3 regions of the Exiguobacterium sp. s26 genome follow, and region 2 is predicted to be linked to each of the others. Evidence: riboswitches for the same ligand, from Rfam matches in the RefSeq annotation. Region 2 holds a riboswitch; each other region holds the start of a gene.
The links. A riboswitch is a leader RNA that binds a small molecule or an ion and turns the genes downstream of it on or off. The one in region 2 is predicted to bind thiamine pyrophosphate.
Positions count from the first base shown of each region.

Region 1: it holds a riboswitch for thiamine pyrophosphate, as region 2 does, so the genes downstream of both, thiT (energy-coupled thiamine transporter ThiT) here and tenA (thiaminase II) in region 2, are expected to answer to the same signal.
Region 3: it holds a riboswitch for thiamine pyrophosphate, as region 2 does, so the genes downstream of both, KNP82_RS06240 (YkoF family thiamine/hydroxymethylpyrimidine-binding protein) here and tenA (thiaminase II) in region 2, are expected to answer to the same signal.

Region 1 covers NZ_JACSLS010000002.1:174,077-182,206, forward strand. Annotated here, with positions in the region: gene KNP82_RS03340 (Asp23/Gls24 family envelope stress response protein) at 2-364, opposite strand; gene rpmB (50S ribosomal protein L28) at 618-806, shown strand; gene KNP82_RS03350 (thiamine diphosphokinase) at 865-1,452, opposite strand; gene thiT (energy-coupled thiamine transporter ThiT) at 1,452-2,024, opposite strand; TPP riboswitch at 2,101-2,201, opposite strand; gene rpe (ribulose-phosphate 3-epimerase) at 2,221-2,877, opposite strand; gene rsgA (ribosome small subunit-dependent GTPase A) at 2,879-3,763, opposite strand; gene pknB (Stk1 family PASTA domain-containing Ser/Thr kinase) at 3,808-5,745, opposite strand; gene KNP82_RS03375 (Stp1/IreP family PP2C-type Ser/Thr phosphatase) at 5,751-6,485, opposite strand; gene rlmN (dual-specificity RNA methyltransferase RlmN) at 6,494-7,579, opposite strand; gene rsmB (16S rRNA (cytosine(967)-C(5))-methyltransferase RsmB) at 7,582-8,130, opposite strand, start outside.
Region 2 covers NZ_JACSLS010000004.1:292,225-300,354, reverse strand. Annotated here, with positions in the region: gene KNP82_RS08615 (DUF2194 domain-containing protein) at 1-230, shown strand, start outside; gene pelF (GT4 family glycosyltransferase PelF) at 227-1,645, shown strand; gene pelG (exopolysaccharide Pel transporter PelG) at 1,626-3,074, shown strand; TPP riboswitch at 3,136-3,240, shown strand; gene tenA (thiaminase II) at 3,322-3,996, shown strand; gene thiM (hydroxyethylthiazole kinase) at 3,993-4,781, shown strand; gene thiD (bifunctional hydroxymethylpyrimidine kinase/phosphomethylpyrimidine kinase) at 4,781-5,617, shown strand; gene thiE (thiamine phosphate synthase) at 5,589-6,227, shown strand; gene KNP82_RS08580 (SDR family oxidoreductase) at 6,251-6,886, shown strand; gene tnpB (IS200/IS605 family element RNA-guided endonuclease TnpB) at 6,958-8,130, opposite strand.
Region 3 covers NZ_JACSLS010000003.1:281,989-290,118, forward strand. Annotated here, with positions in the region: gene rlmN (dual-specificity RNA methyltransferase RlmN) at 1-1,058, shown strand, start outside; gene KNP82_RS06225 (SMP-30/gluconolactonase/LRE family protein) at 1,235-2,116, shown strand; gene KNP82_RS06230 (hypothetical protein) at 2,129-2,392, shown strand; gene KNP82_RS06235 (GTP-binding protein) at 2,495-3,688, shown strand; TPP riboswitch at 3,750-3,850, shown strand; gene KNP82_RS06240 (YkoF family thiamine/hydroxymethylpyrimidine-binding protein) at 3,932-4,525, shown strand; gene KNP82_RS06245 (ECF transporter S component) at 4,518-5,093, shown strand; gene KNP82_RS06250 (ABC transporter ATP-binding protein) at 5,086-6,414, shown strand; gene KNP82_RS06255 (energy-coupling factor transporter transmembrane component T family protein) at 6,414-7,148, shown strand; gene KNP82_RS06260 (DUF1643 domain-containing protein) at 7,164-7,751, opposite strand; gene KNP82_RS06265 (lytic transglycosylase domain-containing protein) at 7,786-8,130, opposite strand, start outside.

The DNA.
Region 1 (8,130 bases), on a different contig from region 2:
GTCAGTCATTCGTCAGACGAACGCCTTGTACGAATATGTTTACCGACGAAACGTTTAATCCTAAAGTTTCACCGAGCGTGTATTTTACACGGCTTTGCACGTTGTATGCGACTTCCGACACTTTCGTCCCGTAGCTTACAATGATGTGCATGTCGATATGTACGTCTTCTCCATCTTGACGTACGACCACGCCTCGGGCGTAGTTTTCACGTTTCAATAGTTCTGCGATCCCGTCTTTCAATTGAGCTTGAGACGCCATTCCCACAACGCCGAAACATTCCATCGCCGCACCGCCTGCGAGTGTCGCGACCACGTCGTTCGTGATGTCAATATTGCCATATGTTGTCTTCATTTCAATTGCCATATGGAGTAGCCTCCTTTATTCGGAATGATTCCTTCACTACATTCTACAATAAGTACCTAGTTATTAAAAGAACCTGCTCCATAAACTCGGTCAATTGTAGCCGTAACCCTCATTCATTATTAAAATCCTTTCCAGTAATGTCAAGTTTTTTTCTTGTCATCCTATGATTTTCTAGTTGCATCGTGAAAAAACCCGTGCTAATATAAACGAGTGTCTATTAGGACGAACCCACATAAAAAAGGAGGGGAAACGCATGGCACGTAAATGCTACGTAACAGGTAAATCACCTAAATCAGGTAACAACCGTTCGCACGCACTCAACAAGACAAAACGCACTTGGGGTGTAAACGTACAAAAAGTTCGTATTCTCGTTGACGGTAAACCTAAACGAGTTTGGGTTTCAGCTCGCGCTCTTAAATCAGGTCTCGTTGAACGCGTATAATTTTTATACACGAACGAAATAAATCCCAGCGGCATTCGCCGATGGGATTTTTTTGTGTTCATTTTTTGATAGACAGCACGAGCACCATACCGTCGTGCACGATCAAGTCCGCCGCTTCATCGTCCCATTCGTTCGAGATGGTGAGCGCCTCATGGCTGACGACATCGTGACGGTCGAGCGGATATTTGACGCCGCGGATGGTCACGTTCGCCTGCTTCCATGGGATGAGCGACAAATAGTGACCGTCTTGACGCGGGAGTTCATAGCGTCCCGACCCGACGAGTCGTACCGTCTGCCCTGCCGTGACGAGACGCATCTCAGGATACGCCTCGAGCAGACCAATATTGCTGAGCGTCATATCGAGCCGGCCGCCGAGCGCACCGTAGATGAGCATTTCCGTCGCGCCATGCCCCCGTGCCGCCTCGAGAGCGATCTCGAGGTCGGTCACATCTTTCTCAGATGGATAACGGACGGCGTCGATCGGCACTTCGCCCGTGAAGGAGTCGAAATCGCCGACGACGAGATCTGGGTTCAGCCCGTGGTTCAACAGTGTCTCGTACCCCCCATCGACGCCGATGATGTAATCGACGTCACGCGGGAGTCCCGAGATTGGTTCCGGGCTGGCCGCCACAATCAACACCCGCATTAGCGGACGTCCCGGGTCGCGAGCGTCGCGAAGCGCGGTGCCGAGACGAACAAGAGGACGAGGACGACGGCCGACACGAGGAAGGACGGGAGCATGTACGTCATGTTATAGGCGAACGAGTAGGCGACGACCGGACCTTCCGCGTATTCGGCGAAGAAGACGATCCCCGACAAGACGTGGGCCCCGTAACGAAGCAGTGAACCGAGGAGCGCGCCGAGCACCAAATAAACGACGAGCGTCTTTTTCGCCTCATCCTTGGCGGCTCGTTTCACTTGACCAGCGAACAGCCCCGCCATCCCGACGACACCGTAAGCGAACGTGTAGTCGAGCAGGAACTGGACCGGCGTGAAGATATAGGCCCCGAACAGCAGTTGCAGCGTTCCGACAAGTGCACCGGTCGCAAGTCCGCCTTTCAAACCGTGACGATACGCCATGACGAAAATCGGCAACATCGCCAAGCTGATTGACCCGCCTTGCGGCATCCGGAACGGGATGAGCAAATCAAAAATCAAACCGAGTGCGGCGAACAATGAGATTTCAATGAGCGCCTGTAATTTTAAACGTTGTTTCATCTATTTCCCTCCTAATTATATGAGCGAACGACAAAAAGCAGCATGACGTAAACGCCATGCTGCTATCGAGTAGCAACGTGCATTTTCGCCACATCCCTACGTCCGTGTGAACGGAACAGGTTCAAAGGGTTAGCAAATGCCTCTCAGCCACAGAATGTGACACCCCTTGCGACAATATTTGTTGTTCTATTGACGATTATACACGAGATGCGTGACGAATGCTATCGATTGCGTCTTTATAGCTCGGCTCGTTATAGATGGCTGAGCCAGCCACGAGCACATCAGCTCCAGCGTCGATGCATAATTTCGCCGTCTCTGCGTTGACACCGCCGTCGATCTCGATTTCAAAGTCGAGACGACGCGCTTGGCGCATCTCGCTCAGCGCTGCAATTTTCGGGACGACCGATTCGATGAATGCCTGGCCCCCAAAGCCAGGGTTCACCGTCATAAGGAGCACCATGTCGACGTCACCGAGCACATGTTCAATCGACGACAGCGGCGTATGCGGATTCAAGACGACACCACACTTGGCGCCAGCCGCTTTGATTTGTTGCAACACGCGATGCAAATGATTCGTCGCTTCAACGTGGACGGTGACGATGTCTGCCCCGGCCTTGATAAAATCTTCGACGAACCGTTCGGGCTGGTCGATCATCAAATGGACGTCGAGTACCATGTCCGACTTCTTCCGTAAGCTCGCTAACACCGGTAGGCCGATTGAGATGTTCGGGACGAATTGACCGTCCATGACGTCAAAATGGATGTAATCCGCTCCAGCCTCTTGGACCGCCTTCACTTCTGCCTCTAAATTGGCGAAGTCCGCCGCTAAAATCGATGGTGCAATTTTAATCATGTCAGTACCTCCGTTGTCTATCGTTTAACTCTGCCATAAACGTAACATAATTCTCATAGCGGGTGGAAGCGATTTCTCCAGCTTCGACGGCCGTTTTGACGGCACAACCTGGTTCGTTCAAATGGGCACAACCGCGGAATTTACAGTCATCGTGCCGCTCGACGAACTCAGGGAAACACCAGCGCATCTCTTCGACTTCGAGTTCTTCTGGGAACTCGAGGCTCGAGAAACCAGGCGTATCGGCCACGAGCCCGTCGGCAAGCGTGATAAGGGTGACGTGACGCGTCGTATGCTTACCGCGCCCGAGTGATTTCGAGATTTTCCCGGTCGCAAGTTCAAGCTCAGGTGCGACCGCGTTCAAGAGCGAGCTCTTGCCGACCCCGGTCTGTCCGGCGAATACGCTCGTCTTCTCCTTAAACGACCCACGAATTTGTTCGATTCCCGATCCGTCCTCGGTCGACGTCTCGATGACCTCATAGCCGATCGAACGGTATAAGGCCGCTGCTTCATGAATCTTCTCCCGTTCCGACTCCGTCAACAAGTCCATTTTCGTCAAAACGATAATCGGATGGACTTGCTTCGATTCAATCAAGACGAGGAAACGGTCGAGCAGATGGAACGAGAACGCCGGCTCTTTTACCGAGAATAACAAGAACGCTTGATCGATATTGGCGATTGGCGGACGGACGAGATGGTTCGACCGCTCGTCAACAGCCAATATATAACCGGTACCATCCCCTTGGTCTTGGATGTCGACATCGTCGCCGACGACAGGTGAGATGTTCCGGTTTCGGAAATTGCCGCGGGCGCGACAACGGATCTCTTGTTTCTCTTCCGTCATGACGTCATAAAACCCGCCTTGTAATCGAATAATCGTACCTTTCATTCCATTCCCTCCTTAGAAAAAGAGGCGACGCGCACGCCACCTCTTCATTGTGATTCTTTTGCTTGTGCGTAAGTCACCGTATCCGTGCGAACAACTTCGCCATCGACTTCAATCGTCGCGGTTCCGACTTCGTCCGGTGCGATGACGAGCGTATACGAGTAAGTCGTCGTCTCCGTTATCTTATCACGCAACACCTCGACTTCGCCACGGGCATCGACCGTCCGAATGACGACTTCGAGCGCTTCAGCCTCTTCCCCTTCGGGCGGCGGCTCGATTTCGACGTTGACTTCCCGTTCGATTGAGACGTCGGTCGGTTCGACCCCTTGTGACACGATGACGGTCAGTTCCGTCCCCGGGTCGACTGCCGTTCCTGCCGTCGGGAGTTGGCGGATGATTTGATTTGCAGGAACGCTCGTTGAATACTCATCACGTTTGACGATTTTCAAGCTATTCTGTTCGGCATACGTCGTCGCTTCCTCGAACGTATAGCCCGCCAAGTTGGCGAGTTCGATTTTATTACTGCCGGTCGAGACGACGAGCGTCACCGTCTCTTCAGATGGGACGACCTCGTTGCCTGGGGCGATCGATTGGGAGATGACATCCCCGCTATCGACCGTCTCGGATGCCTCCGACTGAATCTCGATATCCGTGAACTCAAGATCTTTGAGCGTCCGTTCGGCCGACGACTGGGACAGTCCTTCAACATCCGGCATCTCGACCGTTTCTTTTCCGGCCGAGACGACGATTGTCACGGTCGTCCCACGTTTCGGCTTCCGTCCGGCTTGCGGTGTCTGCGAGATGACGTCGCCAGCGGCAATGTTGTCACTTGCCCGTTCAGTTGCCTCGACGACAAAACCGGCCGTTTCGAGCTCGGTCGTCGCCTCGTCGCTCGTCATGCCGACGACGTCCGGGACGACGGCACGGGACATCTCGTCAGCGATGACGTAAGCCCCGATCCCGCCACCAATCAACAGGAGCGCAAGCAAGAGCCAAAGCCACCACTTCTTCTTCCGTTTCGGTTTGTCTTTCACGGGTTCACTTACTGCGACCGGTTGCTCGGGCGCCTCTTTGACGTTTGGCTCATCCGGTACGACTGGCGCCATGACGAGCGTCTGATCAAACGCATCTTGCTCAGCGTTCGACCGCTTCGGTTCATTCGCACGTTCTGAATCAAGTGACGTCATGCAATCTTTTTTGAACGCGGCGACCGAGGCATGACGTGCGCCCGGTGACTTCGCGAGCGCCTGCATAATACAGTTCTCGAGCGCTTGCGGGATGTTCGGGTTCAAATCCATCGGTCGAATTGGGTCGTCTTGCAGATGCTGCAGCGCGACGGCGACCGGCGTCTCGCCGATGAACGGCACCCGGCCGGTCACGAGTTCATAGAGCACGGCGCCGAGCGAATAAATATCTGACTTCTCATCGGCGAACTTTCCGCGCGCTTGCTCCGGGGAAAAGTAGTGGACCGACCCGAGGACCGACATCGTATGGGTCAGCGTCGCGTTCGACATGGCCACCGCAATCCCAAAGTCCGTCACTTTGACGTTGCCGCTCTGATCGATCATCATGTTTTGCGGTTTGATGTCCCGATGAATGATTCGATTCGCATGGGCATGGTCGATCGCATCACAAATCTGTCCCATGATGCGAAGCGCCTCGTCGACAGATATGTACTCTTCTTGCAAATATTGTTTCAGCGTCATCCCGTCGACATGTTCCATGACGATGTAATAGATGTCGCGTTCGTCTCCGACGTCGTAAATGGCGACGATATTCGGATGGTTCAGACTCGTCGCCGCATGGGCTTCTCGTTCAAACCGGCGTATAAATTGTTCATTATGCGAGAATTCAGATCGCAACACCTTGATGGCGACGGTTCGGTTTAAAATCTCATCGTGAGCCCGGTAGACATTTGCCATGCCGCCGCTGCCGATTTGCTGTTCGATCCGATAACGATCGTTGATTCGTTCTCCACTTCGCATCGGATTCATCCTCTCTTTCTATCTGTGAACTGGACGAGGGCAACAGTGATGTTGTCACTCCCACCCAAACGGTTGGCTCGATCGATCAATTGATCCGCCTTGACGTCCGCCGAGACGGGACGTTCCAAGACTTGCTTGATCTCGTCATCGGTCAAATGCGTCGTCAAGCCGTCCGTACAGATTAAAATCGTGTCAAACTCGGGTTCGGCAAACACTTGCAGATCAGGTTCGACATGCTCTTTCGAGCCGATCGCACGGGTGATGATATTACGTTTCGGGTGGACGCGCATTTCTTCCTCAGTCAACTCCCCGAGTTGCTTCAACACGTTCACGTAGGAATGGTCTTCTGTCAACTGCTGAAGTTTATCGTCACGCAAGGCATACACACGACTATCCCCGACGTGGACGATGACGATCGTCTCGTCGTGCCAGCAGACACCGGCAATCGTCGTCCCCATCATGAGCAGGTTCGCTTGTTTCGAGAAGTCGAGCACTTGCTCATTGGCCAGTTCCACGTTGTGGCGAAACCAATTCTCCATCTCCATCGGTGAGGCCGGCAGCGTCGGGAAGGCACGACGAAACTGCTCGATGACGAGCTGACTCGCGACCTCCCCGGCTTCATGCCCTCCCATACCGTCGGCCACGAGTGCGATCCCGGCGTGCTCGTCCCCTAAAATCAAGACGGCATCCTCGTTTTGCGCTCTCACTTGCCCCCGGTCGGTTCGGTATGCTAATTCCATCTTCCTGATTACCTCGTTTCTTGTTCGCGCTCCTTCGCTCGAAGCTGCCCACAAGCCGCATCGATATCCGAACCTTGTTCGCGACGAATCGTCACGTTCACTTTTCGGTCTTTGAGCACTTTTTCAAAGGCAAAAATTTGTTTACGTGGTGTGCGGACGTAGTCGCGCTCGAGCACGTGGTTGACTGGAATCAAATTGACGTGACATTTGACGCCTTTCAACAAGTCCGCCAACTGATGGGCGTGTTCTTCCGTGTCGTTGACACCACCGAATAAACCGTATTCGAACGTGATACGGCGACCACTCTTCTCTGTATAGTAGTTGACGGCTTCCATCAACTTATCCAAGTTGTAGGCACGGTTGATCGGCATGAGACGAGTCCGAATCTCTGTCGTCGGCGCGTGAAGCGAAATGGCGAAGTTGATGCGCATCCCTTCATCGGCGAACTTGTAAATCTTCGGTACGATCCCACTTGTCGACACCGTAATATGGCGTGAACCGATGTTCAAGCCGTCATCGTGGTTGACCGTGCGCAAGAAGCGCATCAATTCGTCGTAGTTATCGAACGGTTCGCCGATACCCATGACGACGATTGAGTCGACTCGCTCTCCACTTGCGTCGAGTGCGCGTTGGACGTCGAGGACTTGCGCCGTGATTTCACCGGCTTCTAAGTTACGTTTCAAACCGCCGAGTGTCGAGGCACAGAACGTACAGCCAATCCGGCAGCCGACTTGTGTCGTGACACAGACCGAGTTGCCGTACTCGTGACGCATGAGCACCGTCTCGATCGAATAACCGTCTTGAAGCTCGAACAAGAACTTGATCGTGCCGTCCTGTGATTCTTGACGGACGAGCTCTTTCAACGTCGTCAATTGGAACGCCGCGTCTAATTTCTCGCGGAGCGGTTTAGAGACGTTCGTCATATCGTCGAACGATGTCACACGCTTGACGTACATCCAGTCATATAACTGTTTCGCGCGGAACGATTTTTCTCCTGCTTCGATGAGCCACTGTTCGAGTTCTGAATACGTGAGGGAATAGAGTGACGGCTTGGCACCGACCAATGGATTTTTTTCAACTGCTTTTGGATTCATGTTTATACCTCTTTCTTGAATGCGGCGATATAGAAACCGTCCGTCCCGAACGTCGTCGGGAGTAATTTGAGTTCAGCGCGGTCCGATGACACCATCGGGCGCAATACTTGTGGAAGACGGTCCTGGAGTGTCTCATCCCACGTCAATCCGTTCGACAAAATGTAATCGGCCTGTTGCTCATTCTCAGACGGGTCGATCGTACATGTCGAGTACACTAGCGTACCACCTCGTTTGAGGAGTGGCAAGACGGCGTCGATGATTTCACGCTGGACTTTCGGCAGTCCGGCGAGAGCAGATTTGTCTTTTGTCCATTTGATATCGGGCTTGCGGCGGATGACGCCGAGTCCTGAACATGGGACATCGAGCAAAATCCGATCGAAGCTCTCCGGTTCAAACTTGTCACCGGCCTGACGGGCATCGAGGGCAAGTGCGGTCACTCCATCGATATGCAGACGCTTCGCTTGTCGTTCAATCAACTTCGCTTTATGCGGATGCAAGTCGAGCGCGACGAGCGTTCCGCCGTCCATGCGTTCGGCCGTATGCATCGCCTT
Region 2 (8,130 bases):
ACCAACAAGCTGATTTGAACGTCACGTTCGATGAGTCGACGGTCTATTTGGCCGGGGAAGGGCTCGTCAACCCGTCTCATTTTACGATTCGCCTGAAACCGGGCCAGTCACTCGAGACAGGAAAGTTTGATTTCGGGACGGTCGAGCAGTGGGAGGCCGACCGACCGCTCTATCTCGTCAAACTGACATCGGCGAACGCTGAGATCGACATCAAGGGGGAAGCGCAATGAAAATCGGACTTGTCTTAGAGGGCAGTTATCCGTACGTGAGCGGAGGCGTATCGAGCTGGACGCAGACGTTAATCGAGGCGATGCCCGAGGTGTCGTTTGAAATCATCTCGATTCAACCGACCGAGAAACGGCCAGAAGACATGAAATACGCGCTCCCTCCGAACGTCTCCGGCATCACCCATCTGTATTTGAACGACGTAGGTGAACGCGCGAGGGGACGATTGAAGTGGGGTGCCGACGACGAACAGAACGTGTCGGATTGGCTCATGTTAAGAAGCCCGAACCGGCAAGCGTTGCGACTACTCGGGAAAGAAGTGCCTTCGAGCGAGGCGTTTTTCGCGAGCGAGTTCTTTTGGCGCAACGTGAAGGCCGCCTACGCCGAAGAGATGAACGGCGGCTCGTTCATCGACTATTTCTGGATGTGGCAAAGCATGTACACCCCGATTTTGCGGGTGCTCCATCAGCCGCTCCCGAAAGTCGACCTCGTCCATTCCGTATCGACGGGTTATGCCGGGGTAGTCGCTTCCTACATGAAAGAGACGCAAGGGATCCCGTTCATCTTGACCGAGCATGGCATTTATTCCCGTGAACGCGAGGAAGAAATTTTACAGTCGTATTGGATTCCGGCGCCGTATAAGCCGAGATGGGTCCGGTTCTTCCACCACTTGTCCCGCGAGGCGTATAACGCGGCCGATGAAATTATCACCTTGTTCGAGCGGAATCGCGAATATCAGGAATGGATCGGCGCCCCGAGCGAGAAGACGAAAATTATCGCCAACGGGATTGCCGACCGACAAATCCAGGCGACGGTCAATCGTCCGGAGCACGACCTCTTTCAAATCGGTGCCATCGTCCGCCTCGTTCCCATCAAAGACTTGAAGACGATGATTTACGCCGCCAAGATTTTGCAGGAGCGGCATCGTCTGTTCAAACTGACAATCATGGGTCCACTCGACGAGGATGAAGAATATGCGGAAGAGTGCCGTCTGCTCATCGAACAGAGCGGATTGAGCGATTATGTCGAACTGGCCGGGAAAGTGGACGTCCAAACGTATTTGCCGACCTTTGATTTACTGCTCCTGACGAGCATCTCGGAAGGGCAGCCGCTCGCGATTCTCGAAGGCATGGCCGCCGGGATTCCGTGGGTCGCCACCGATGTCGGCGCCTGTTCCGAGCTTTTATACGGACGAGCGGATGACCCGTTTGGTCCGGCCGGTTTCATCGTGCCACCGGTTCATCCGGAAGCGGTCGCCGACAAAGTCGAATGGATGATGGATTACCCGCAGGAACGAATGCGGTTCGGCAAGAACGGACGGGAGCGGGTCCGCCAATATTATCGTCTCCAACAAGTCGTGGACCGCTATAAGGCTATCTATGAAGCGAGGAGGGAACAGTATGGCGGGCATCGGGTTTAAGTTACAGAAGTTGTTCCAAGAAGACTACTATTCGTCCCGGCTGAAGGCGTACACGTTCTCCGGCCTCGTCACATCCGGACCGTGGTTGATTGTCATCTTGGTCGTCGGTACGATTCAATGGTTGGCGTTCCAAATGCCGACGTTGTCGCTCGCCGAACGGACGCTCTTCATGATCTCGGTCTCGTACGCGTTCATCTTCTCGCAAATCTTGTTCAGTTTTCAACAGCTCGTCGTCACCCGATACGTGGCGGACTTGTTTTATGAGAAGAAGGCACATGAGATTTTCCCGGTGTTCACCGGGATGCTCAAAGTGACGATTCTCGCGGCAAGCTTGCTGTATAGTATCTTTTGGCTATTGTCGCCGCTCGATTTTCTGTACAAACTGACGTTGTTCGTTTTATTCATGACGATTAACGTCATCTGGGTCATGTTCTTGTTTTTAAGTGCCGCCAAGTATTATCAAGCGGTGGCCTATAGCTTCCTGCTCGGCGGACTTATCTCGGTCGGGAGCGTCTATGCGATTAGCCGTCTCATGGTCGACCCGTCGAGTCTCGAGCTGTTGCTCGGTTTCACGGTCGGGATGATTGTGACGTTGTTCGGGTTGTTCTTCGCGATGCTCCGGACGTTCCCGCTCCGTTACGCGGTGAAAGAGTTCTCGTACTTCAAGTACTTCGACCGCTATCCAGACTTGTTCGCCATCGGCGTGTTGTACGTGCTCGGGATTTGGGTCACGAATTTCATCATCTGGTTCGGTGAAGGACGTGTCATCATCGCGGACTCGTTCCTGTTCAACCCGTATTATGATACGGCCATCTTTTGGTCCTACTTGACGATTATCCCGACGCAACTGTTGTTCGTCGTTGCCGTCGAGACCCGGTTTTATGAGCGCTACCGTACGTTTTATGGATTGATCAACTACGGCGGGGCACTCCATCAAATCGAGAAGGCAAAACAGACGATGACGTCCGTATTGAAAAATGAGTTGATTCGACTCGCGCGGAGCCAAGGCGTCGTGACGCTGTTCGCCATCCTGATGGCGGGCGCGTTCGTCAGTTGGATTGGCGTCCCGGATGAGATTGGTCAAATCTTTCGGATGACGACGCTCGCGGCGTTCGCGAATGCGATGATTCTCATCTTGACGCTGTTGTTGCTCTATTTCGAGGACCGGCGCGGGGCGTTGTTCGTCAACATCTCGTTCTTCACGTTGAACGCGTTGTTCACGTTACTGCTCTTGCCGCGCGGCATCGATTGGTACGGTGTCGGCTTTGCCGTCAGCACAACGATCACGTTCTTCTTGGCCGGCCTGCGTTTGATTTATTATATGGGCAAAGTCGATTATTACGTGTTCGCCGCGTCGAACCGTCGCAAGCTCGGCACCGAGCGGTTCTCGCAAATGGGGACGTCGTTGAACCGGCGCTTTTCGCGATAAAGGGTTTTCAGTACAGGGAAAGACTGATATGATGTGGTCGTAGACGACCGAATTTCATAATGTTTACCACTAGGGGAGTCGCGTGACGCGGCTGAGATGGACGAGGTCCAGACCCTTTGAACCTGATCTAGTTCACGCTAGCGTAGGGAAGTGGGCGAACCGATTGTTTTCGTACACTTTGTGTAAATCCGACGCCGCTTCCGTTATGGGAGGCGGCGTCTTTTTTGATCACAAAGGAGGAGAAAACATGACATTCACCGCACATCTACGACAAGAGGCCGACACCTTGTTTCAAGCCAGCTTTGACCATCCGTTCGTCCGCGAGCTCGGAACGGGTGAACTCGACGAGGCGAAGTTTCGGCATTACGTCATGCAAGACTCGTATTATTTGAATCAGTTCTCGAAAGTACAGGCGAAAGGCGCGACCCTCGCCCCGAACATGGAAGTGGCGAGCCGCTTTTTGACGCACGCGCTCCATACCATCGAAGCAGAGCATGCGCTGCATCGTGAGTTTTTCACCTTGCTCAACGTGACGGACGCAGAGTGGGCGACGTTCGAGCCGGCTCCGACGGCTTACGCCTATGCGCTCCATATGCAACATGCCGGTCCAACGCTCGGTGATGTGCTCGCGTCGATTTTGCCGTGCTATTGGGTTTATTACGAGATTGGCGAACGCATGAAAGACGCGACACCCGATCATCCGATTTATGCGACGTGGATTGCGACGTACGGGTCGGAATGGTTCCGCGACCTCGTCGAGGAACAGATTGAACGACTCGACGTGCTCGCCGGACAAGCGACAGCGGAAGAACGCTTTCGGTATCAACAGTTGTTCTTGAAGAGTTGTTATTATGAACATGCGTTTTGGGAGATGGCATGGACGCTCGAGTCGTGGGATTTACCGGCGGGGGTGACACGATGAAGCGCGACTTATGGGACAAAGTCAGAGCCGAACGGCCACTCATCCACAACATCACGAATATCGTCGTCGCCAACTTTTCAGCGAACGGGTTGCTCGCCATCGGGGCGGCCCCGGTCATGGCGTCCGCGGTCGAAGAAGTGGCCGAGATGGCGTCTTTAAGCGATGCGCTCGTGCTCAATATCGGTACACTCGATGCAATGACGGAACGTACGATGATTCGAGCCGGACAGGCGGCGAATCAAGCAGGTAGTCCGATCGTCTTCGATCCGGTTGGTGTCGGGGCGACCTCATTTCGGCGCGACGTCGCCCAGGCGATTCTGCAATCTGTCCGTGCGACGGTCATCCGTGGGAATGCCGGAGAAATCGCGACATTGATTGGTCTCGACGCGGCGGCGCGCGGCGTTGACGCTGGGGAAACGCGGGATGATTTGAATCACATCGCGCGTGAAGCGGCTAAGCGCTACAACTGTGTCGTTGCCGTGACCGGAGAGACGGATATCGTCAGTGACGGGGACGTGACGATTGAAATTAAAGGCGGCACCGAAGCGATGGCTCGGACGACAGGGACCGGTTGTTTACTGAGTGCGGTCGTCGGTGCGTTCCTTGCGGTCGAACGGGATGCGGTTACGGCCACGGCGACAGCGCTAGCCGGTTATGCCCGGTGCGGGGAACTCGCTACCGCTTTGACCGACGGGCCGGGTGACTTCCCCGTTCACTTCTTGAATGAGCTCGGCAAGATGACGGCGGTCGAGTTGCCGAGTGACCGCATCGAGGTGGTGTCATGATACGGCAGCAAGTGTTGACGATTGCCGGTTCGGATTCGGGCGGTGGCGCTGGCATTCAAGCTGATTTGAAGACGTTTCAAGAGCTCGGTGTGTTCGGGACGAGTGTTTTGACGGCCGTCACGGCCCAAAATACTCGTGGGGTGCATGGGGTCGAGGCGGTGTCACCGGAACTCGTGACGCAACAACTCGATGCAATCGGTTCAGACTTTACGATTGCGGCGTGCAAGACCGGGATGTTGTTCGATGCGGCGCGCATCGAGGTGGTCGCTGATGGGGTGCGGCGTCACACATTCAATCGGCTCGTCGTTGACCCGGTCATGATTGCAAAAGGCGGGGCCTCGTTGCTTCAGGATTCGTCGGTCCAGGCGCTCAAGACATCCCTCTTGCCGCTCGCGACCGTCGTCACGCCGAACGTGCCGGAAGCGGAAGTGTTGACGGGGATGACGATTCGGACGTTTGAAGACCGGATTAAAGCAGCAGAGCAGATGTTAGCGTACGGTGTCCGTGCCGTCATTTTAAAAGGCGGACATCTCGATGGCGCAACTGCGGACGATTTGGTCATGACGGCGTCAGAGACGTTCCTCCTGTCGGCCCCGCGCATCCAGACGAGTGACACGCATGGGACCGGTTGTACGTTCTCGGCAGCGCTCACGGCGGAACTGGCCAAAGGCCATTCCATCCTCGAGGCGACGGTGACCGCCAAGCGATTCATTCAAAGCGCGATCACGCATGGACTCGATATCGGTGCCGGACATGGACCGACGAATCACTGGGCGTATGCGACACATGGAGAGGCAGGTGTGACGCTTGAATCCATCACAACGAACCATCGCTGAGCAGTTGCGGCTTTATTTTATTTGCGGAACCGCAAACGCGGAAGACATGCTCCAGACGGTGGAAACGGCACTTCAATGTGGCGTGACATGTTTTCAATTTCGCGAAAAAGGTAAACATGCACTGTATGGGGATAAAAAAGAAGCGATGGCGAGAGCGTTGCAAACACTCTGCCGCTCATACGATGTTCCGTTCATCATCAATGATGACGTCGAACTAGCAGAGCGCATCGATGCCGACGGCGTGCATATCGGACAGGATGATGCCGAGGCCGCACGCGTTCGTAAGCGAATCGGCCCGAACAAATGGCTTGGTGTCTCGGTGCACACGCTCGAAGAAGTAGCGGCGGCCATCGAGCATGCGGATTATGTGGGCATCGGTCCGGTCTACCCGACGAATTCGAAAGAAGACGCCGGGGCAGTGAACGGGACGGTGCTCATCCGCCAAGTTCGAGCCTTGTATCGAGAGCTGCCAATCGTGGGGATTGGCGGCATCTCACCGGAACACGTTTCGATGATTCGGAACGACGGGGCGGACGGCGTCGCCGTCATCTCGGCCATCGCTTCTGCACCGGATGTGGCCATGGCCACACGGCGTTTCGCTTGTCTCTGAATTCAACTTGAGGAGGAAGACAGATGAACGTATTTGTAATAGGCGCGAATGGACAGATTGGAAAACAGCTCGTCGAACGATTGCACGAGGAAGGGAAGCATCAAGTCACGGCGATGGTGCGGAAACAAGAGCAACTCGACGACTTTACATCAAAAGGCTATCAAGCCGTATTAGGTGATTTAGAAGGGGACGTCTCGTCACTGGAACAGGCGATGTCTGGCATGGACGTTGTCGTCTTCGCAGCCGGTTCGGGTGGTAGCACCGGAGCCGATAAGACACTCTTGATCGACCTGGACGGTGCAGCGAAAAGTATCGAGGCGGCTCAGGCGAACGGGAATGTAAAGCAGTTCGTCATGGTCAGCGCCTTGAAGGCTGAAGATCGTTCGGCATGGCCGGAAGAGATGAAACCGTACTACGTCGCGAAACACCATGCGGACCGTCTGCTTGAAGCGAGCGGGCTCACATACACGATTGTCCGCCCGGGTGCACTGACAGATGATGCCGGTACGGGCAAGGTGAAGACAGGCGACGTCTCGACCGGTGAAATTCCACGTGCGGACGTGGCAGCCTTCTTGGCACACGTCATCGGGCATGACGCAGCCCATAATCAAGCAATCGACCTTGTCAAAGGTGACACGGCAATCGAAGACACGTTTTGAACTACCCCCACCTACGCTTCACTTGGAGGTGGAGGATTCCTGGGTGATCCGGCCTAACGACCGGAACCTGATCAGGCTAGCCCCGTCGTCCCGACGGTTGAAGAGGCCAGGATGCGCTCGGCCTCTCGTTTCAAGTTCAGTCCCGCGTTCACATCGCGGTCGTGGTGGGTCCCACAACCCGGGCATGTCCATATGCGCAGACCGAGATGCTTCACGTCTTTGTGTCGATGGCCGCAACTCGAACAGAGCTGGCTCGAGGCGAACGTCTTGCCGACCTTGACGACGGTCTTGCCGTACCAGCCGGCCTTGTATTCGAGCATACGGAAGAACTCCGACCAGCTGACATCGGAGATCGCTTTGCTGAGCTTGCGGTCCTGCTGCATGTCCTTCACCTGCAGGGTCTCGATGCCGATGACGTCGTGGTTTTTGACGATCTCGGTCGACACCTTGTGCAGGAAGTCGGTACGCTTGTTCGCGATCTTCTCATGGATGCGGGCGACCTTGCGCTTCTGCTTCTGGTAGTTCTTTGCCTCCGACAGCTTGATGTTCCGGTTCAGGGCGATGAGCCGACGCCGCGACAGCTTGCGCTGCTCGCGGGCGAGCTTCTCCTCGAGCGAACGGAAGTAACGGTCGTTTTGGTACACCGTGCCGTCGGACAGGATGGCGAAGTTTTTGAGTCCGACGTCGACGCCGACCGAGGAGCCGGTCTTCGGCAGCTCGTCGATCTCCTGCTCGACGAGGAGGGAGACGAAGTGTTTACCCGTCGCGTTCCGTCGGATCGTGGCGTTCAAGATGCGGCCCTCGACCTGTTTCGAGTTGGCGAAACGCACCCACTTCAACTTCGGCAGCTTGAGCCGGTCGCCGACGATCGACACCTCGGGAAGTTGGGACTTGCCCTGGATGTTCGTCTTGTAGGACTGGACGGGGTTCCGCTTCGACTTGAACCGGGGCCGTTCGTTCTGCCTCTTGAGGAAACGGTCATATGCATCGGCCAGGTGTTTGACGCTATTTTGCACAGAGGTGCTATCGACCTCCATCAGCCAGTCGAACGCTTGCTTCAAGAAAGGGATTTCTTTCGAGCAGGAGCCGTAGGACAGTCCTTTTCCCGTCGCCTCGTAGGTCTCTTCCCACTTCGCCAAGAAGTGGTTGAAGACGAAGCGTGAACAGCCGATCGTCTTGGCGATCAGGATCTCCTGCTCTCTTGTCGGATAAATCCGAAATCGATATGCTTTATGCTTCAACAT
Region 3 (8,130 bases), on a different contig from region 2:
AACCATCTATATACGGGCTGACATTCGATCAGCTGACGGAAGCGTGCGTCTCTTGGGGATACAGCGCCTTCCACGCTAGACAAATCTGGGACTCGCTCTATATCGACCGAGTCAAGCACATCGAGGACATCTCGGTACGGGCCGAGGTACGTGAGGCGCTCGCCGCCGAATACGTCATCTCGACGCAAGACCTGTTCGTCAAACAAGAAGCGGGCGACGGGACGGTCAAATTTTTACTTAAACTGCATGACGGACACTATATCGAGACGGTGCTCATGCGTCACAAATACGGACGTTCGGTCTGTGTGACGACGCAAGTCGGCTGCAACATCGGCTGTAGCTTCTGTGCGAGCGGTCTCTTGAAGAAGACGCGCGATTTGACGGCCGGCGAAGTCGTCGAACAGATCATGACCGTGCAACATTATTTGGACGAGGTCGGGGAAGGTGCCCGCGTCAGTCATATCGTCGTCATGGGAATCGGGGAACCGTTCGATAACTTCGATAACTTGGTCGATTTCCTCCGTGTCGTCAAAGACGAACGCGGACTCGCCATCGCACCGCGTAAAATCAACGTGTCGACGAGCGGTCTCGCCGACAAGATTTACAAATTCGCGGACCTCGATCTTCGCATCAATTTGGCGCTGTCACTCCACGCCCCGAACGATGCGTTGCGGACGCAAATCATGAAAATCAACCGGGCGTTCCCGCTCGACAAGCTCATGCCGGCCATCCGTTATTACGTCGAGAAGACGAACAAACGCATCACGTTCGAATATATTCTCTTATCGAAAGTGAACGATTTGCCGGAGCACGCCGAGGAACTCGCCGACTTGATTGACGATATTAAAGACAAGTCATACGTCAACTTGATTCCGTACAATCCGGTCAACGAGCATATTCAGTATGAGCGGAGCACGTCTGAGGACATCATGGCGTTTTATGACGTCTTGAAGAAGCGGGGCATCAATACCGGTGTCCGTCTCGAGCACGGGACTGATATCGATGCGGCCTGTGGCCAGTTGCGCAGCAAGCATATGAATGTCGAAGGCGCAAAATGACAGGGACTCCTTGAATCTCATGATTCAAGGAGTTTTTTTGTCTTCTGCCCTAGAAGGATGCCGGCCCGGTTCAATATTTTTCTTCCGAGCGGTTGCTATTTTGGGAAATGTTGAATAGAGATTGCCCCCTCAGGGAATAGTCACTTGAAATCAATGTAGAGAGTGGAGGCAATTCAATGGAGACAGTAAACGCTGCGTTATGGATTCGAGTTCGAAATACGCTTGGGGAAGGCCCGTGTTGGGATGCGGAACTGAAACGCTTCTATTGGGTCGATATCGAGGGACATACACTTTGGTGGTACGATGAGAAGGAAGATGAATTGTCGTCGTTCGATATGGGACAACAGATCGGGTTCGCGGTCCCGAAAGTGACGGACGGCGTCGTCGTCGGCTTGAAAGACGGGATTTATGAGTGGGACGAGACGTCAAAAGAGCTCGATAAAATCGTCGAACTCGACGACCCGGAAGGAAAGCTCCGCTTCAATGACGGGAAAGCCGACCCGTACGGACGCATCTTCGCCGGCACGCTCCATCTTGAAGACGAGGCGGAACAAGCGACACTATACCGCCTGAATCGCGACGGCACGACCGAGGTCATGTTGAGCGAGTTGACATTATCGAACGGACTGACATGGTCACCCGACCATTCGACGTTCTATCATATCGATACACCGACCGAGACGGTCCGTAAATACGCCTTTGACTTGAAGACGGGTACGCTCGGCGAAGGGGAGGCCATCATCGATTTCACCGTCGAGGAAGGATTCCCGGACGGCATGACGTCCGATGAGGAAGGGTTCTTATGGATTGCACACTTCGCCGGCGGCCGCGTCTCGCGCTGGAACCCGGAGACGGGTGAAAAAGTGCTCGAGGTGCTCGTGCCGGCCCCGAACGTCACATCGTGCTGTTTCGTCGGTGACGACTTGAACCAACTCGCCATCACGACGGCTCGTGAAGGAATGGATGACGAGGCACTCAAAGCCCATCCGGACGCGGGGTCGGTCTTTAAAATCGATACAGACGTGAAAGGGATGCCGCTCTATCGGTTTGGACGATAAGGAGGTAAAGAGATGGTGAAGCGATTGCTCGTTCGTGCAGGCATCGGTTTGGCACTCGCGGCAGTGGCCCGGGTCGGGATTCAAAAACTATTGGATTCGAACCAGGAAGACGACCACACGTATTTGAATCCGCGCTGGGATGAGGCCCCGAGTGTCGATGCCGATAAGGATGAGGATGAGGTCGGTCTGACGCAACTCGATTCGATTTATCGGGCCGAGTGGCAAGCGAACACGTATCCCCGCTCCGAGGCGGAACGCAAGGCGTTGGAAGAATAGGGAAAGGAACACGTCCGGGAACGGGCGTGTTTTTTCTTGACAAGACAAAGGTGACCCGTCATTATCTAAAGAGTAATGATTACGATTTAGGAGTGAAGATACATGAAACGAATTCCAATCACGGTGCTGTCCGGTTATTTAGGGAGCGGCAAGACGACGTTGATGAATCATCTGTTGAACAATCGGTCCGGCAAGAAATATGCGGTCATCGTCAACGACATGAGCGAGTTGAACATCGACGAACGATTGATCGAGCAGAACGGTTTCTCGCGGACGGACGAAAAATTGGTCGAGCTATCGAACGGCTGCATCTGTTGCACGCTCCGTGAGGACCTGCTCGAAGCGGTACAGGACATCACGAACGACCGTGAGCTCGACGGGATTATCATCGAGTCATCTGGCATCTCAGAACCGATTCCGGTCGCTCAAACGTTTACATACGCCGATGACGCCCTTGGCATCGACTTGACGAGCCGTGTCTATATCGATGCGATGGTGACGGTCGTCGATGCGTATCGGTTCTTGAAAGATTTCAACTCGGGCGAGTCGCTTCATGAACGGAAGCAGGCCATCGATGAGACGGACGTCCGCGAGGTCGTCGACCTGCTTGTCGACCAAATCGAGTTCGCGGACATCATCGTCTTGAACAAGGCGGACCGCGTGACCGAGACAGAACTCGGTGAGATGGCCGGGCTGTTGAAGGCGCTCAATCCAACCGCCAAACTGTTGACGTCAGTTTACGCGAACGTGGAGTTGACGGAGCTGTTGGACGTCAATCTTTTCGATTTCGAGCAGGCGATGCACGCCGCCGGCTGGATTCAAGAACTAGAGGCCGAGACACACACACCAGAGACGGAGGAATACGGCATCAGTTCGTTCGTCTATCGCCGCCGCCGTCCGTTTCATCCGGAGCGGCTCCACGCCTGGATCGAGGCGTTCCCGGATCAAGTCGTCCGCGCCAAAGGTTTCTTATGGATCGCCTCCCGGAACGACATCGCCTGCCTGTTCTCGCAAGCGGGGTACGCATCGACGCTCGAACACGCGGGACGTTGGCTCGCGACGCTGCCGGAGGAAGAGCGGAGTCTCATGTTCACGGCAGAACCTGAGCTCGCCGCCGACTACGTCGAGCCGTACGGGGACCGTCAGACGGAGCTCGTCTTGATCGGGCAGCGGATGGAGCGTGCGGTCATCGAGGCCGGACTCGACGCGTGTCTGTTGACGGATGAGGAGATGGCGCTCGATTGGACGACGTTGCAGGACACGCTTCCGGGGAACGGTATCGTGACTTTCACATAAACCGTTTACAAATTCGGAGCGGTCGTCTATACTTCTCGTTGCATAGATAACCGCATACATTGGACTACACTAGGGGTGCTTCGGCTGAGATGTGAGCATGGCTCCAATCCCTTATGACTCGATCCGGGTAATACCGGCGTGAGGAAGTGTGGCACTTTTTCTAATGGATTATTACATTGGACGAGTGGCCGCATTCTCATGGATGCGGCTTTTTTGTGTACATACAATAAGGGGGAATAGAACATGAACAACCAATGTGGTACGAGTCCGATCGTCGGATTCCGCTTTACGCTGAGCCCAATGACATCTGATTTTGTGAGTGTCATCAAAGGGGCATTGAAAGAGACGAACTTGCAAAACGTTTGGCGGCATACCGATGACGTCTCGACGGTCATCCGGGGACGCAGTGAGCATGTGTTCGACGTGGCCAAAGCCGTCTTGTCACATGCGTCGAAGAACGGGGAACATATGTCGATGAGCGGGACGTTCTCGGTCGGCTGCCCAGGCGACACGGCAGGAGACAACCTGCTCGACGTGACGACTGATCCTGTGAACGGTCCGGTATCGACCCAGTACGTCTCTTCCCAGTTCGCCCTCTATCCGCTCGGGGACGCGAAGTATATGGACATCATCTACGAAGAAATTGCCTTTGCGAAAGAGCGTGGCGTCTTCAATGACTCGATGCATTACGCCTCGGGCATTCACGGCGACATCGAACCGGTGTTTTCATTTTACGAGGCGACGTTCGACCGGGTCCGTGCGAAGACGTGCCACGTCGTCATGACGGTGACGTTCAGCGTGAACAGCCCGTCACACGAGGGACAACAGCATGCTTAAGTCGTGGAAGTTAAAAGAAATCGTCTTGTTGGCCATTTTATCGGTCGTGTTCGCTGTCGTCTATTTGGCGTTCGTCCATGTCGGGAATCTATGGGCTGGCTTGATTGGACCGATCGCGTACGAATGGATTTTTGGGATTTGGTTCATCGTCTCGATTATTGCGGCTTATATCATCCGCCGACCTGGCGCCGCATTCTTGTCCGAAGTGCTTGCGGCGACGATTGAGATGATGATTGGTAACGCGATTGGACCTCGTATTATTTTAGTCGGGATCATTCAAGGACTTGGTGCTGAAGCAGCGTTTGCGGTCACGAGCTACAAGCGATATGACCTTTGGGTGCTCATGCTGGCCGGATTTGGTGCAGCTGCGACTAGTTTCGCGTATACGTACGTCATGGGTGGACTCGCTGCCCTCAGTCCGACATACGTGGCGACGATGTTCGCGTTACGAGCGACGAGCGGGATGCTCATTGCCGGTCTGGGAGGTAAGATTTTAAGCGACTTGTTGCTTCGGACGGGTGCGCTCGAAGGGTATGCCATCGCGCGTCAGGGACGTGTGCATGGTTGAGGCAGAACAGCTGTCATTCCGCTATCCGGAAAAACAGCGCGAAGTATTGACGGATATCACGCTTCAATTAACGGCTGGGAGGACACTCATCACGGGGGCGAGCGGGTCGGGAAAATCGACATTGTTCTCTTTGTTGAATCGTCTGTATCCGGATAACTGCGATGGCATCGTGACAGGCAAATTACACTTGTTTGACCGCTCTTATGATACGTATGCAGCTGGTGAGGTGAATCGTCGTGTCGGAACGGTGTTTCAAGATCCTGACAGTCAGTTCGTCATGCAGACGGTCGAGGAGGAATTGATTTTCACACTCGAAAATTTTGCCGTGGCGAGGGACGAGATGATGGCGCGTGTGGCCAAGATTTTAGCGGAATTGCAGTTGACCGATTATCGTGACCGAGTCATTCATGACCTGTCAGGTGGTGAAAAGCAACAAATCGCTGTCGCCTGTGCTTTGATCGGGAAGCCGGAATGGCTACTGCTCGATGAGCCGCTCGCGCACCTTGATCCCGAGACATCAACCCGTTTCGTTCAGTGGCTCGACAACGTCGCACAGACGGTAAACGTTGTCGTCATCGAGCATCGACCCTTCCTATGGGGCGGGTTCTTCGACAGAGAAGTGGAACTCGTGAACGGACGCATCAACTATGACGGACCGTTCGTTGCCCGCCCGGATTATACGTTCTCTCCGGTTGAAGTGATACAAGGAAATACTATTTTATTTCACGTACCGCAATTGAAACGAAAAACATTCAACCTAGCAACGAGCAAGCTGACCGTCGCCGAGGGTGATCTCATTGCCGTACTTGGTCGAAACGGCAGTGGCAAATCGACTTGGCTCAAGAGCCTTGCCCGCGAACATCAAGAAGTGGGACTCGTCCCACAATCTCCGGCTCATCTATTTATCACGAGTGATGTGACACGTGAACTCGCATATGGCCATAATCGTCCGATTGGGGACATCATGAACCGGCTCGGGCTTGGACCGTTTCGTAACGACCACCCACTCTCGCTTAGTCACGGTCAAAAACGAAGGCTCGCCATCGGCGTGATGATGCTCTCGAATAAACGGCTCATCGCGTTCGATGAACCGACTGCTGGACAAGATGAGGTATCGCTTCGTGCGCTTTATGAATTGATGGTTGAACGAATCCGCGCCGGCCAGACGGTTCTGTTTGTGACACACGACCTTAGTTTCGCCCGAATCGCGAACACCTATTACTTGATGCATGAAGGTTACTTGAGTGGGCCATATGATGCATCGCTCTGGAATGAGACGGAGCTACTACAAGCTCACGGTTTATTGCTGGAGGAATCGTGATGACGTTTCAAGAGATGAATCCGACGATCAAATTTATGACCGTGACGTGTCTCATGTTCGGTCTTGCCTTTATGTACAATCCATGGACGCCGCTTGCGGTATTCATCGGAACGCTTATACTTCAAATTCTTTTTTCTAACGTGAACTGGAAGCGCTGGGGGCTATTCATGATTCCGTTTTTATTCACCGCGCTCGGGACATTGTGGACGACGCTCGTCTTTGGAAAAGAGACGAGCGGGGAGGTCATGTTCACGCTGTTCGGCAACGACGTCACCGACGAGAATGTGATACTAGCAGCGACGCTCTCCTTACGGGTATTAGCATTCACCGCGTTGTCACTCCTGTTCACACTGACGACGGATCCCAAACGGTTCGTCTACAGCTTGATGCAACAAGGGAAGTTGTCACCTAAAATCGCTTACAGTGTCTTCGTCGGCTTTCGTTTCTTTCCGATTTTGAAGCATGAACTGATGCAACTGTATGAAACGCATGCTTTGCGAGGCGTTCGTTTAGAGACACGACTCGATCACATTCGGCACGTTCCGAATTTAGTCATCCCGCTTCTGGCCGGATCGATCCGACAAGCGGAACGCATCGCGTTCTCGATGGAGGCACGCGGGTTCACGGGCGAACCACGAGCGACGTATGAAGTAGTCGCCATCACTCGGTACGACTTTCTGTTGGCGTCGCTCTTGATTGTATTGTTCGGAGTGAGCGTATGGATTGGCGTATAAACGAAACAAGACGACTCACTCGGAGTCGTCTTGTTTCGTTTCTTTCACGATTCTAAACTTCGGTTTGACCGATTCATTATTGAACGCCTCGAGCACAGTGTTCTCGTTGGCCATACGAATCTGTTGCGGCTCGCCTTTGGACGTCGTGCCGATACAGAACATATGGGCCTCGTGGTCGGCGAACAGCGTCTTATACGGGGTCGCATGGTGCATCAAGCGTCCTGGCGAGCCCCAGCCGACGATCACCATTCCGCCGGTCGCCTCGACCTCGTCGAGCGTTTCCTCCACGTAATGAAAGTTGACCTCGTCAAGCTGTGACTCGACGTAAGGCAGATTGTCATTGATGGCGAGTGTCGGGACGAGACTGATGACGCGCATCTCACGGATCGGTTGATCGAGATGGTTACGCATGAGCATATACGCCCGCTGCGTGGTCGTGCCAGACAAGAAGGCATCGCTCATCCGGGGTGAGTAGATGATGACGGCACAGATGACGCCGTCGACGACATCTGTGAATTCGTACGTTCGCATATATCGTTTCGTCTTGTCCTCATTGAAGACCGACTTGACGCGAATCGTCACTTCCTCGATATGGGTGTTCATAATGTTTCCTCACTTTTGCTCAAATAGTGCCAGGTCAGACCCAGCCGGCGAACCATTCCAAATAGCGAATCGTATAGCGGGCGACTTGTTGCGTCGCCGTCGCCTTGTCATCCGGTAAATAAGACACGTCAGTTTGATATGACTCATAAAACGACATCACATCGTTGACATACTGCTCGCTTCGGTTGTATTCGAAGATGGCGTTCCGAATCGAATCGGTCGAATCTGCCGTCGTCCCACCGTGCTCGCTTAAATAATAAGCGGCTGCATGGGCCGAATCGACGAGACTGTGCGGGTCGGCCTGGCCATCGTTGTTACCGTCGCGTCCGAGACCGCCATACTGTTCGATCAGCGCGAGGTCTGTCAAATCGACCTCGTC